One region of the Jeotgalibaca sp. A127 genome, then DNA from elsewhere that is predicted to be linked to it. Evidence: predicted binding sites of a transcription regulator. Region 1 holds the regulator's gene; the other holds the start of a gene.
The links. Region 1 encodes HrcA, which represses chaperone genes, less so after heat shock. Its sites were predicted from a motif close to TTAGCACTCNNNNNNNNNGAGTGCTAA; they were not measured.
Positions count from the first base shown of each region.

Region 2: the regulator HrcA is predicted to act here: its motif matches at 3,544-3,570, upstream of groES (co-chaperone GroES).

Region 1 covers NZ_JBQPRC010000004.1:2,621-10,122, reverse strand. Annotated here, with positions in the region: gene dnaK (molecular chaperone DnaK) at 1-1,496, opposite strand, end outside; gene grpE (nucleotide exchange factor GrpE) at 1,549-2,049, opposite strand; gene hrcA (heat-inducible transcriptional repressor HrcA) at 2,062-3,108, opposite strand; gene hemW (radical SAM family heme chaperone HemW) at 3,207-4,340, opposite strand; gene ribF (riboflavin biosynthesis protein RibF) at 4,337-5,320, opposite strand; gene truB (tRNA pseudouridine(55) synthase TruB) at 5,339-6,265, opposite strand; gene ACTVAI_RS05600 (DUF1294 domain-containing protein) at 6,354-6,605, opposite strand; gene pepT (peptidase T) at 6,634-7,502, opposite strand, start outside.
Region 2 covers NZ_JBQPRC010000007.1:13,716-21,217, forward strand. Annotated here, with positions in the region: gene ACTVAI_RS08075 (alpha-amylase family glycosyl hydrolase) at 1-1,415, opposite strand, end outside; gene groL (chaperonin GroEL) at 1,576-3,192, opposite strand; gene groES (co-chaperone GroES) at 3,227-3,511, opposite strand; gene ACTVAI_RS08090 (lysostaphin resistance A-like protein) at 3,799-4,362, shown strand; gene ACTVAI_RS08095 (YdiK family protein) at 4,386-4,589, shown strand; gene ACTVAI_RS08100 (redox-sensing transcriptional repressor Rex) at 4,635-5,270, opposite strand; gene ACTVAI_RS08105 (ABC-F family ATP-binding cassette domain-containing protein) at 5,568-7,502, shown strand, end outside.

The DNA.
Region 1 (7,502 bases):
GCTTTATCCGCTTCAGCATTTGCTTCCGCATCTTTAACCATTTTTTCAATTTCTTCATCTGTTAAACCGGAAGATGATTTAATAGTGATTTGTTGTTCTTTTTGAGTTCCCAAATCTTTAGCACTTACGTTTACAATACCGTTCTTATCAATATCAAATGTTACTTCGATTTGAGGAACGCCCCGTGGTGCTGCAGGGATATCTGTCAATTGGAAACGACCCAATGTTTTATTGTCGGCAGCCATTGGACGCTCACCTTGTAATACATGTACATCTACGGCTGGTTGGTTATCAGCTGCTGTAGAGAATACTTGTGATTTACTTGTAGGAATTGTTGTATTACGGTCGATTAATTTAGTAAATACGCCACCCATTGTTTCGATACCAAGAGAAAGTGGTGTAACGTCAAGAAGGACAATATCTTTAACATCTCCAGAGATAACGCCACCTTGGATAGCAGCACCCATTGCTACTACTTCATCTGGGTTTACTGATTTGTTAGGTTCTTTACCTGATTCACGACGAACTGCTTCGATAACCGCTGGAATACGTGTGGAACCACCAACCAAGATAACTTGGTCAATTTCAGATTGTTTGATGCCAGCATCTTCGATTGCACGACGTACAGGAATTTTAGTCCGTTCTACAAGATCAAGTGTTAGTTCATCAAATTTTGCACGCGTTAATGTCATTTCCAAATGCAATGGACCAGCTGCTCCAGCAGTAATAAATGGCAAGCTGATTTGTGTTGAAGTTACACCTGACAAGTCTTTCTTAGCTTTTTCAGCTGCATCTTTCAAACGTTGTTTAGCCATTTTGTCGTTGGAAAGGTCAATGCCATTTTCCTTTTTGAACTCTGCTACCATGTAGTCGATGATTTTGTTATCGAAATCATCCCCACCAAGTTCGTTATCACCAGCAGTACTTAGTACATCAAATACGCCGTCTCCTAATTCTAGAACAGAAACGTCGAATGTACCACCACCAAGGTCAAATACCAAGATTTTTTCGTCTGTATCAGTTTTATCCAATCCGTATGCCAAAGCTGCAGCAGTCGGCTCGTTAACGATACGTTCCACTTCCAAACCAGCAATTTTACCAGCATCTTTAGTTGCTTGACGCTGTGCATCGTTGAAGTACGCTGGTACAGTAATAACTGCTTTATCTACTGTGTCTCCTAGATAAGCTTCTGCATAGCTTTTCAAATATTGTAGGATCATTGCAGAAATTTCTTGTGGTGTATAGGATTTTCCTTCTGCTTCAACTTTGAAGCCTGGTTGACCCATGTGACGTTTAATAGATGCAATTGTGTGTGGGTTTGTAATCGCTTGACGCTTAGCAACTTCCCCTACTTGAATTTCACCATTTTTGAAAGAAACAACTGAAGGTGTTGTACGGTTTCCTTCTGGGTTAGGAATAATTTTTGCTTCTCCACCCTCTAAAACAGCAACTGCTGAGTTTGTAGTTCCTAAGTCGATACCAATAATTTTACTCATAATCAAATTTCCCCTCTGTGTGTCATTTTTAGAATAAATCGATTAACTAAATTTATTGTGCCACGATAACCATGGCCGGTCTTAATACACGTTCATCTAACTTGTAACCTTTTTGAACAACATTGATGACTGTATCAGCTTCTTGCCCTTCTTCTGCTTCTTGAACTTGGATGGACATATGATAATTCGGATCGAATGGTTCGTTAATTGGGTTGATCGCTTCGATTTTTTCATTTTTCAAAGCTTCTAACATAAGATTATAAACCATCTCTACACCTTTTTTAAAGTTAACTGCTTTTTCATCTTCCACTTCAATTTCCAAAGCGCGTTCGATGTTATCAATAACGGGCAGTAATTCAGTAGCCAGGTTTTGTGAACGGTATTTAGCAGCGTCTTGTCTTTCTTTGGCGTTACGTTTTTGGATATTAGCCAACTCTGCTTGAACGCGTAAATAGCGATCTTGTAACTCCTCTACTTGTTGTTGCAACTGTTCAACTTCTGTCGCTTCAACCATTTCTGTGTTTTCATTTTGCACATTGTTTTCTTCTGTCACGTCAATTCCCCTTTACTCATCTTGATAAAAATCATGCATGCTATCGGATAATTCGTCTCTCGTGATACGCATAATATTAATGATTTGATCGTATGGCATATTGGTTGGACCCAACAAAGCAATGAGACCCTTCGAATTTTGCCCGACATCATATGTTGCGGTAATGAGACTAAAATTGGATAACAAGTCATTTTTCATTTCTGGTCCAATTTGAATATTGAGATCTTCCTGTCCTTTTGTAAGCAAACCTAAAAGGTCCTTAGATTCATGGATTAAGCTGATAATAGCCTTCATTTGTTCTCTTTCATGAATACGTTCAAGATTAAAATGATTCAGCAAATTCATTTCCCCGCCTACATAAATACGGTCACTACTCATTTTTGAAATAACCTCGTGAAAGATAGCCTGTAAATTAATTTCTTTCCCGATATATTTTCTGATCATGTCGGGTATTTCCATCTGTAATTTTCGATGGACATCAATTAATCTCAAACCCACGAGTTCTTCATTGAAAATATTAACCATCGTTTGAATTTTGGCTGCATCGACATCCTTTGATACAGTAAAGATTTTGTTCTCGACGTATCCCTTATCAGTCACCAATATTGCCATATAATGCCCACTGGTAATAGGGACGAGTTGGAAATTCGATAAGCGACTATCCATTTTTTCAGGTCCGATACTCAAAGCTGTATAGTTAGTCATAAATGATAACATTTCAGCTGACGTTTCCAGAATTTCTTCTGCCTCTTTATAAGGAGCCCGGATAGATTCTTGAACTTTTCTACGCAAGCCATCTTGTTTTTGTTTCTGGTTACTCTTCAAAAGAAGGTCAACATAATGTCGATAACCGAGATTTGAAGGAATTCTTCCTGAAGACGAATGCATTTTTTCTAAAAAACCTAATTCCTCAATATGCATCATTTCGTTACGAATCGTTGCTGGAGAAACGGATAAATTAGTTTCTTTCAGTAAGGTCTTTGACCCCATTGGCTCACCATGCTGAATATAGTGCTTGATGATTGAATTCAAGATCAAGAGTTGTCTTTCTGTTAACATCTTTTCACCTCGCTTTAGCACTTGGCATTCATGAGTGCTAACCCATGAAATAACTTATCACGATGGTATATTTTTGTCAACAGGATTACCTTGATTTTTTAATTAAAAAGAAATTCCTGGAACACTTCGTTGCCTAGAAACTTGCCTTTTCTGGTTAATCTCAAATGGTCATCTTCAATTTTCAAGAGTTCTTTGGTCATTAAACCATTAATTTCATTTGCATAAAAGTTTTCGATTGGTTCACCAAATTTTTGCTGGAATCCAGAACGACTGACCCCATTCATAGTACGCAATCCCAGCATCAATTCTTCTTCTATTACATTGGCTCTCGTCAATTCTTTTTGGTAGAGAATTGGCGATTCGCCAGCGCGTAACGGCTCCAAATAATGTTGGATCGGACCATTATTATTGTAACGTATGCCATCAATGTAACCATGGGCCCCCGCCCCGAACCCAAAATAGTTTTCGTTCCGCCAGTAAGCAAGATTATGTTGCGATTGGAAACCCGGTTTGGCATAATTGGAAATTTCATAATGCTCTCTACAGAACTTGGCCATCGTGTCCATGGCTAATGCATACATATCCGCTTCTTCATCTTCTGAAGGCAAAGGAAGCTTTCCTTGTCTCATCAAATTAAAGAAAATCGTTTTATTCTCCAGAATAAGTGAATAAATCGAGTAATGCGGTAAATCCAGCTCCATAGCTTTTTCCAAAGTATTAGCAAAATCAGAAAGGGTCTGGGTAGGCAAGCGAAAGATTAAATCAATACTCATGTTGTCAAAACCGGCTTTTTGCGCTAGTTTTACACATTCATATACCTGATCTGAAGTATGTATCCGCCCAATCTTCTTTAAGATCGCATCATTAAAGGATTGGACACCCATGCTTATCCGATTAACCCCGTACTCTTTCATAACTTTAAATTTATCCATAGTAATGCTTTCGGGATTTGCTTCAACTGTAAATTCTGCTTCTTTAGACATTGGAAAATACGTTTGAACACCAACCAGTAATTTTTCCATTTGTGGAGCTGTTAACGTCGTTGGTGTCCCTCCACCGATATAAAATGTTTCTACTTTTTCATCAGGATGCCGTTCCTTCATGATGGCCATTTCTCTCACGACCAAATCAACATACTCGTCAACCGGCTGCCCTTCCAAAAAAACTTTGTTGAAATCGCAATAAAAACAAATATGATCACAAAAAGGAATATGTAAATAAGCTGCTGTCATAACTCTCTCCCCATGTCCTTTGGTTCCAGGGCTTCAGGGTTTTTCTTAAAATAGTTTTCTGTATCAACTTGGTCTTGTTTTAATTGCTCGATTAAAGCTTCCATTCCAGAGTATTTTACTTCATCCCGCAGAAAATGATGCCATCGAACGATGACTTCTTCACCATAAATCATTTTATTGAAATCTAAAATATTTACTTCAATGGTTTTTTCTCTATTCTCTTCAAACGTGATGTTATAACCGATTGAAGCCATCCCTTTGTACCATTTACCTTGGACTTGGATACTGACAACATAAACACCAACTTTCGGTAACCTTACATTTTTAGCTACTTTAATGTTGGCAGTTGGAAAGCCCATTTCGCGTCCCCTGGCATCCCCATGCATCACATGGCCACTGAACTGATAGGTATACCCCAACATGCTGTTCGCTTTTTGTAAATCCCCTGTGTCCAGTGCCTCCCGAATACGCGTCGAACTTATTTTTTCCTTATCTTCTGCCACTTGAGCTGGAATTTCCAAAATATCAAATCGCTTTTTCGCATATATTGGCAAATGCGCCATATCCGCAATAGTCTTTGGTCCATAGGTATAATCAAAGCCTGCCACAACAGCACAAGCGTTTAATCCTGCAATATATTGGTCAACGAATTCCTGTGGCTTCAATGTTCCAAAATCATAAGTAAATTCGATTACATAGAAGTAATCGACACCCAGTTGTTCCATTAATTCAATTTTCCGATTCATTACAGATAAGTAACGCATTGTTTCAACATTCAATTTCTTAAAAACAATACTTGGATGATGATTAAAAGACATAACAGCTAATTTAGCATTGCGTTTTTCTGCTTCTTTTTTTGCTTCCAAAATTACCCTTTGATGGCCTTTATGGACACCATCAAAAAAACCGAGCGCTAATACAACCGGTTCATTTGGAATTATTTCTTTTTGATATGGATGGTGTATATTTATAATCTCCATTTATCCTTCAACACTCTTTCATTGACCATTAGACGAAAGAAACATCTTTCTTGGCTTTTTCATAGTTGGTTTGTTGGGATGATTCTCATATAAGGCTACCAGATTACCTTCAAAATAGACAGCAATTAAAGGCTCATCTTCCAGTCCGCCAAAAGTCTGAGATGGCAAAACTGCCCCATTTTTTATTTTATCCCAGGTTTCTGTTTCTGCATCAAATCTAGGAAAATCAGCAAATACTGATTCAATGGGGAGGAAAATTGAAGCGATGGCCCCTGCTTCCATTAAGGCCCTTACTTCATCCAAGGTTACACAGTCAGCTTTCTCAAATGGGCCGCTTGCGGTTCGTGTTAGACGTGACATGTGTGCTGGATAACCCAGAGCTTCCCCCAAATCGACTGCTAACGTCCGGATATATGTTCCTTTCCCACAGCTTACTGAAAAATCCCAAGAAACTGTTTTTTCAGTTTCATTATAACGAAGCTCACTTGTACGAATAAAAGAGTAAATTTCTGCTTTCCGTTCGGGACGTTCTACAGATTCTCCTTTTCTTGCATACTCGTAGAGCCTTCTACCATTAACCTTTACCGCAGAATACATGGGTGGAATCTGGGTAATCGTTCCCACAAATTTTGTCATAAGGTCATCAACGGTTTCTAAATCAGGCATTTCTATGATGGCAACCCGTTCCACAACGGGCCCATGGGCATCTTCCGTTTCTGTGGAATAGCCAATGGTTATTTCTCCTTCATATGCCTTACCCATATCTGTCATAAACTCGGCAGCTTTGGTTGCTGAGCCAACACAAATGGGCAAGACACCGTCTACCTCAGGATCCAATGTTCCAGTGTGGCCTATTTTTCTAGTTTTTAATATTTTTCTTAAGTGAAAGATGCAATCATGACTAGTCATGCCGCGCTCTTTCCACAATGGCAAGATACCATTCATCGCTTCTTCCCCCTTTTTCAACTTGCTTATTATATCATAGAAGGCGTAAATAAGGCTGCTTCTGATTTGAAAAGCAGCCTTACTCCTATTAAATTAACCGATACGTTATCCAAGCCCACATCCCTAAACTTGCAGCATATACAAGATAAAAATAGCGATGTTTCGTTTTATGCCGGAACAGATTCATCCCTAACAGTCCACCAACCGGTCCGCCAAAAAATCCCAAAGATAGAAGTAGCTTCTCAGGTATACGTTGTTTTCTTTTACGTGATTGCTGTTTATCAAAACGCATTAAGGCAAACAATAAAATATTAATCACAAAAAGCCAAACAAAAAGCATTTTTAGTAACAATTCGCTATTCATCATGCTATGCGTTAGTTAATCCGCTTTGACGAACAATTTCAATGATTACGGCTGTTGCTTTTTCCATTGCTTCAATTGAAACATATTCATAGCGACCATGGAAATTTTCTCCGCCGGCAAAGATATTTGGTGTCGGCAAGCCCATGTAAGTAAGCTTGGAACCGTCTGTTCCACCACGAATCGGTTCAATAGTAGGTTCAATTCCCAATTCACGCATTGCTTTTTCAGCTAATTCAACCGAACGCATATCATCTTTCAAGATTTCGCCCATATTATAATATTGATCGTTCATCCCAACTTTAATACGTGGTTCTGTGAATTTTGCATTCATCTTATCTGCGATTGCCAACATATTTTCTTTTTTGGCTTCGAACAATTCACGATCATGATCACGGATTATATAAACCATCTTGCTATCTTCCACTGTTCCTTCAATACCCAACAAGTGGTAGAATCCTTCTCTATGTTCGGTTCTTTCCGGAACTTCATCAGCTGGTAAATAACTATCATATTCAAGGGCTAATTTGATTGCATTAACCATGGTATCTTTCGCTGTTCCGGGGTGAACATTTTTACCTTGGATTGTAATGACTGCTTGAGCGGCATTAAAGCTTTCAAACTGTAATTCACCGACTGGACCACCATCCATCGTATAGGCGAAATCTGCCGCAAAGTCCTCCACATCGAACAAATCAGCACCTTTTCCAATTTCTTCATCCGGACCAAAAGCAACTTTGATATCACCATGGCGAATGGCATTATCTTGTTTGATTGTTTCCATCGCTGACATAATTTCGGCAATACCAGATTTATCGTCTGCTCCCAGTAATGTATGACCATCTGTAGTTATTAAAGTTTGGCCAACATAATTTT
Region 2 (7,502 bases), on a different contig from region 1:
TATTCACCTTTATCCATATTTTTGGCGGTCGCACCGGTTTGTCCTAATTCTTCACCATAATAGATTACAGGTTGTCCTTTAGCGGTTATCAATAAGGATGCGGCAACTTTTTGTTTTCCCCTATCCCCTCCTGCTTGACGGTATAAAAAACCATCCTCATCATGGCTGGATAAAAATTGCCCCAATGTTGCATCGCTCGTCAGTTGCTCATTTCGAGCAATCAATTTATCATTGGCACCCACAACGTCCCAGTTTACAAAACTACCGGCAATACTCTTAAACTCAAAATCCAATAAAGAGTCCATTTCTCCATCATGATAATAGCCTCCCGTATTTGCAATGGAGGCGCCATAGTGCTCGCCGATAAACTTGAAATCCGGTTGTTCTTTAATAACCGCATTCTTGAAAGCTTTCCATGTAGTGTCTTCTACATGTTTAATTGTATCCACCCGAAAAAAATCTATGGTGTCCCCACGCTCGGTTTTCGTTTCTTCAATCCAGGCTGTTTGCCAAGATACGAGTTGTTCCCTAACTGCTTCCTCTTCTGTTTTGAAATCAGGCAAGCCAGAAAGTTCTCCCAGTACTGGATGATGAGGGATTGGTTCCTCTCTCAGCATCCCCTCAAATGGCGTTTCGCCTTCAGCCATCTTATAACCAGCATGATTTAACACAACATCCACCATCAACTTGATGCCGTGATCGTGGGCTGTGTCAATCAGCTCCTTGAAGGTAGCTAAGTCTCCTAAGTGCTCATCGATTTTGGTGAAATCTTTCGTCCAATAGCCATGGTAGCCATACTGATTATCATGTTGTTCTTCGCGCATATTCCACTCGATATTGTCTACAATAGGCGTGATCCAAAGGGTATTAATGCCCAAATCTTGAAGATATGGCATCTTATCGATTAAACCACGAAAGTCCCCACCATGATAAGTTTCCGGATGGGTTGTATCATACTGTCGGTTACCAGGGTCATCATTGGTTGGATCGCCATTGTAAAAACGATCCGTCAAAGCAAAATAAATACGGGCTTCATCCCAACTGAAGTCGAGCCCATCATTTTTATCTTCGGACGCTACCAATGTTATTGCTTCTTCGTAAGTTTCTGTTCCTTCTTCAGTTGCAATGGTTACCCTGACAGTTTTTTCTCCGATTTCAACATCATCTTCAATGGCGACACTCAGTTCATTTAATTGCTCATCAAATATCATGTCATTCGGCACACCTAAATCGCTGGCATCCAAAGTAACGTTTTCAACATTTTCATCATAATACACTTCTGGATCGATTCTGACGAGAACACTATCTTGGACGGTGGGTTTTTCTGGATAGTGGGCGACGGCATTCTCATCTTCAGATGTACAAGCGAATAACCCCAATGTTAAAATTGGCAAAATATATTTTAAGCGATTCATTTTCAACTAACACGACTCCTTTTGAAAACGTTTTAATCCATCTAAAAGATAGCACGCGCTAGGAAAATATTCAATTTTTAGGGAGATGTTACCGATATCACTCTCATAATTCAAAAAAGCGACCGGGACGTTTCCCAATCGCTTTTTCTGATTTATTGAATTACATCATGCCGCCCATACCTGGGTCTTGTGGCATCATTGGTTCTGGAGCAGGTTTGTCAGCGACAACACCTTCTGTTGAAAGGATTAGTCCTGCTACACTTGCTGCGTTTTGCAATGCAGAACGCACAACTTTAGCTGGGTCAACAATTCCTGCCTCAATCATGTTTACCCATTCGTCAGTTGCAGCGTTATAACCGATTCCTGGTTCTTCTGTCTTGATGCGGGCTGCAATAACAGATCCTTCAAGACCTGCATTTTCAGCGATTTGACGAACCGGTTCTTCCAATGCACGTGCAACAATGCGAGCACCTGTCGCTTCATCGCCTTTAAGTGCAAGCTCTTGAACGCGTTTTTGAACATTGATTAAAGCAGTACCACCACCAGGGACGATTCCCTCTTCAACAGCAGCACGTGTTGCATTCAAAGCATCTTCGATACGCAATTTACGCTCTTTCAATTCTGTTTCAGTAGCAGCACCAACTTTGATCACTCCTACCCCACCAGATAATTTAGCCAAGCGTTCTTGAAGTTTTTCACGGTCGAAATCAGAAGTTGTTTCAGCAGCTTGTGAACGAATCACTGCTACACGTTGCTCAATCAATTCTTTTTCGCCAGATCCTTCTACGATTGTGGTGTTGTCTTTTGTAACGACTACTTTACCAGCATGTCCTAAGTGTTCAACAGAAGCATCTTTCAATTCCAAACCTAAATCTTCTGCAATCACTGTTCCGCCTGTTAAAACAGCGATGTCTTGCAACATTTCTTTACGACGGTCACCAAATCCTGGCGCTTTAACTGCCGCCACATTGAATGTTCCCCGTAGTTTATTCAATACCAATGTTGGCAGAGCTTCGCCATCCACATCATCAGCGATGATTAACAATGGACGTCCTTCTTTCAAGATTTGCTCCAATAATGGAAGAAGATCTTGAATGTTGGAAATTTTACGGTCAGTAATTAAGATATAAGGCATGTCAAGGCTTGCTTCCATCTTGTCATTATCAGTTACCATGTATTGTGAAAGGTAACCACGGTCAAATTGCATTCCTTCAACAACATCTAATTCTGTTTCGATACCTTTTGATTCTTCAATCGTGATAACGCCGTCGTTACCAACTTTTTCCATCGCTTCAGCAATCAAAGCGCCGACTTCTTCGGACCCTGATGATACAGCTGCAACTTGTGCGATAGATTCTTTTGAATCAACTGTTTGAGAAATTTCTGCCAAACCGGCAATCGCTTCTTTTGCAGCGATTTCGATACCACGACGAACACCAACTGGGTTTGCACCAGCAGTAACGTTTTTCAAACCTTCACGTACAATGGCTTGTGTCAAAACAGTTGCAGTCGTTGTGCCATCTCCAGCAATATCGTTTGTTTTTGAAGCAACTTCAGAAACGAGTTTTGCTCCCATATTTTCAAAATGATCTTCTAATTCAATTTCTTTGGCAATTGTCACACCATCATTTGTAATAAGCGGAGAACCGTATGCTTTTTCCAAAACAACGTTACGTCCTTTTGGCCCTAATGTTACTTTTACAGTGTTTGCCAACATATCAACACCGCGTAATAGCGCTGCTCGTGCGTCTTCAGAGAATTTAATATCTTTAGCCATTTCTAAAATTCACCTCATCCAATTATTTTGAAAATTATTCTACAATTGCTACGACGTCAGATTCTTTAACTACCAAATAATCTTTCCCATCGTATTTGATTTCTGTTCCAGCGTATTTTTCGAACAATACATTGTCGCCGACTTTTATAGTCATTTCGATTTTTGTCCCGTTTTCCGTTACAAGACCGTCACCAGCAGCGATAACGACACCTGTTTGTGATTTTTCTTTAGCGGAAGACGGCAACACGATGCCACCAACAGTTTTTTCTTCTTCTTTGGCAACTTCAATAATGACGCGATTACCTAATGGTTTTAACACAAGTATCCCTCCAAAAATAAGTTGATTTCTAATTAGCACTCGATTACCGAGAGTGCTAACCTACTTTTCTATCATAATCAAACTTTTTTGATAATGCAAGCAAATTCAGTAATTTTTTTCATTCTTGTGATATACTTTTATACAGGAGTATTATAACAAATAAGAAAGGTACAAAATACATGCGAAGAAAAATCACTACTGCGACGCGTATAATATTCATATACTTAGCAGCTCAATTCTTACCCGTTCCTCTTCTCTTTTTATTTCCGACAGAGCAACGCATTGAAATGAGCATGACTTTAACAATCCTCTTTGCCTTTATCGGAACAGTGGCAATGATTATCGTAAACTATAAAGAAAAATGGAGTCCTGAAGCGCCTATTATCAAACGGCCCTCTGCACCTATGTCGAAAGTGATAGGATGGAGCGTTCTTGGCTTTATCGGTTCGCTTGTAATCCAGACGGTCACTTCCATTATTGAATCGCTTATTTTCGGAGTTACGCCGGAATCAGCTAACACTCAGAATTTACTGGAATTAACGACGGCTTACCCACTCTTGATTTTTATGATCACCATTTTCGCACCAGTAATGGAAGAATTTGTTTTCCGAAAAGCTGTCTTTACCCAATTAAATATGTCCCGTGTCGGATTATTCGGTTCTGCGGTCATAAGTGCTTTAATTTTTGCTTTTATCCACTTTGATGGACACATGCTTGTGTATGGTACTTTAGGACTCTGGTTCTCTTATCTATACTACAAAACAAATAACATTTTTACACCTATGTTGGCTCATGGTTTAATGAATGCATTTGCTTCATTACCAATCTTTTTCCCAGAACTCCTGGGCTAACAGTTTAAAAAGAAAGGAATTCTATGACTTTAAAAAATATCATTTTACAAATCGTTATGAAATTTGCATTCGCCGGTCTCTTCATTTATTTCGCTGTAGACAGCATCAACGTCTCTGGATGGGGATTCCTCACGTGGATCAGTATCTTTTTCGCGACAAACAACATCGTAACCGGCATCCAAATGTTAATTATGTACTTTAAAATTAAAGATCAAGTGAACAAGTAAAAAAACGTTGAGACCCTTTCGGTCTCAACGTTTTTCATTGTGCTTTTAGGAGATATTATTATCCAAGAAATAAATCAGTGTTTGTAATTCATTGGTTAGGTCGACATTTTGAACGCGAACGTTCTCTGGTACTGACAAACGAATAGGTGTAAAGTTCATTATTCCCCTGACACCCGCTTCGATCAAATTGTTAGCCGCTTTTTGGGCAACTTGCTGTGGAACTGTCAAAATAGCCACGTCAATTTGTTGAATACGTAATTGTTCAATCATTTCGTCCAATGGATAAACGGGCACACCACTGACGATTTTGCCAACAATTTCTTCGTTTACATCGAATGCAGCGCTAATGCGCACGTTATTACTTAAATGGAAGTTATAGTTCAACAAGGCATGTCCCAAGTTACCAACCCCGATTAAAGCAACATTGGTTAAACGATCCTGGTTTAAGGTCTTACTAAAGAAATCCAGCAAATACTCTACATCATAACCGTATCCTCTTTTACCAAGAGCACCAAAGTAGGAGAAATCACGACGTATGGTCGCACTATCAACTTTTACAGCCTCGCTTAATTCGGTTGATGATATTCTGGTTTTTCCTGCATCATGTAAATAGCGAAGGTAACGATGATAGATGGGAAGACGGCGGGCAGTGGCTTTTGGAATGTCATTATTAGTTGGCATAATTTTTCTCGCTTTCTTTAGAATTATATATGTGAAATTATAAGTTATAATCTATTTGTACTTATCATTACATAGTGCAATTATAGCACGCGTTAGTGAAAAATCCACTAATTTGTTCTAATTTGTAATTTTTTGTGAATTTTATTTCAACTTCGAGTTTGATTTTATCGCTTTCATAAAATTAATAGTGTAACTTTCACAAAGGTCATAACGTTTTCATAATATCGTATCTTTGGTGTATGACAGAACTGTGATAAAATGAAAAGGCATATCTATAGAAAGTTGAGGAACGACTGAATGATACTTTTACAAGGACAAAATCTTGCCCGTTACTTCGGTCCGACCGTTTTATTTGAGAATATTCAAATTACTATCCAGGACAATGAACGTATTGCACTCGTAGGAAGAAACGGCGCCGGAAAATCAACGTTATTGAAGATATTAGCTGGACTCGAGCCAACAGATGCGGGATCCGTTGCGAAAAAGAAAGAAGTGACCATCGGCTATCTTGATCAACATAGTGCGGTTGACTCCAATAAAACAATCTGGGAAGAAATGTTAACCGTTTTCGCACCTGTCATTTTGTTAATGAAACAAGCGGAACAGGCTGCAGCACGCTTGGCTGATGAAGCGGTTATCAATGATCCTGTGACTATGGAAGCGGCACTTAAACTGTACGACTCCCTACAACAGGAAATCCATAAGCAAGATGCTTATGGTTACGAATCGGAAATCAGATCCGTCCTCCATGGTTTTAAGTTTTACGAAGAAGACTTGGACCGCCCTATTTCACAATTATCCGGTGGCCAGAAAACGCGCTTGGCAATGGCTAAGATCCTGCTTGAGAAGAACGACCTTTTAATCTTGGATGAGCCTACCAACCATTTGGACATCGATACATTGGCATGGTTGGAAAATTATTTAGTGAGCTATCGCGGTACCCTTTTGGTTGTTTCCCATGACCGCTATTTCCTTGATAAAATTGCGACCGGTGTTTATGAGATCAGCCGAAACAAAATCCATCATTACAAAGGGAATTATTCCTTTTATCTACAAGAAAAAGCGGCCCGTCTCGAACAGGAAATGAAACAATATGAAAAGCAACAAGAAGAGATTGCTAAATTAGAAGATTACGTGGCTCGCAATCTGGTGCGCGCATCCACTACCAAAATGGCCCAAAGCCGCAGAAAACGTTTGGAAAAAATGGAGCGGATGGATAAGCCGAAAGGCGATGAACGTTCAGTACGTTTTTCATTTGATACTAAGCGCGAGAGTGGTAATGTGGTGATGACGCTGGAAGATGTGGCTATCGGGTATGACAACAACATCTTGGCCAAGCCCATCAGCCTGGACTTGCGTAAACATCAAGCTATCGGAATAGTTGGCCCCAACGGAATTGGTAAATCTACTTTATTAAAATCAATCATTCATCAAATCCCATTCATAGAGGGAAGCGTTAAATTTGGAACAAACGTAGACCTCGGATACTATGATCAAGAGTTGACGAATCTTTCTAAAAACAAAACGATTCTGGCCGAAATTTGGGACCTGCATCCAACCATGAATGAAAAAGATGTGCGGAGTATCCTGGGAAGCTTCCTCTTTACCGGCGCTGATGTCGAAAAAACAATTCCTTCCTTAAGTGGGGGAGAGAAAGCGCGCCTTGCTCTATGTAAATTAGCACTTGAACAAAACAATTTGCTCATGCTTGATGAGCCTACCAACCACTTGGACATCGACAGTAAGGAAGTACTGGAAAATGCCCTTATTGATTATAACGGCACACTTGTTTTTGTTTCGCATGACCGTTATTTCATTAACCGAATCGCGACAAGTATTCTGGAACTTTCAGCCGATGGCAGCAAACTGTATATCGGTGATTACGATTACTATATGGAAAAGAAACAAGAAGAAGCTGAATTGGCTGCCCTGCTTGCTCAAGAAGAAAATGGAAATAATCCAGCTAGTGAAGAAAAAAGTCCCCAAACAAAATCGGTCTACCATGCAAGCAAGGAAAGAGCAAAAATCGAACGGAAACTAAACCGTGAAATCGAAACTCTGGAAAAGCAATTGGAAGAGATAGAAGTAAAAATCGATGATGTTGAACAAAAACTCACCTTACCGGAAGTTTTCGGTGACCATGAGAAGGTACAGGAATTTAATGAAATGTTACTGGATTTAAAGGGCCAGCAAGATACTTTTATGCAAGAATGGGAAGAAAAGAATTTAGAG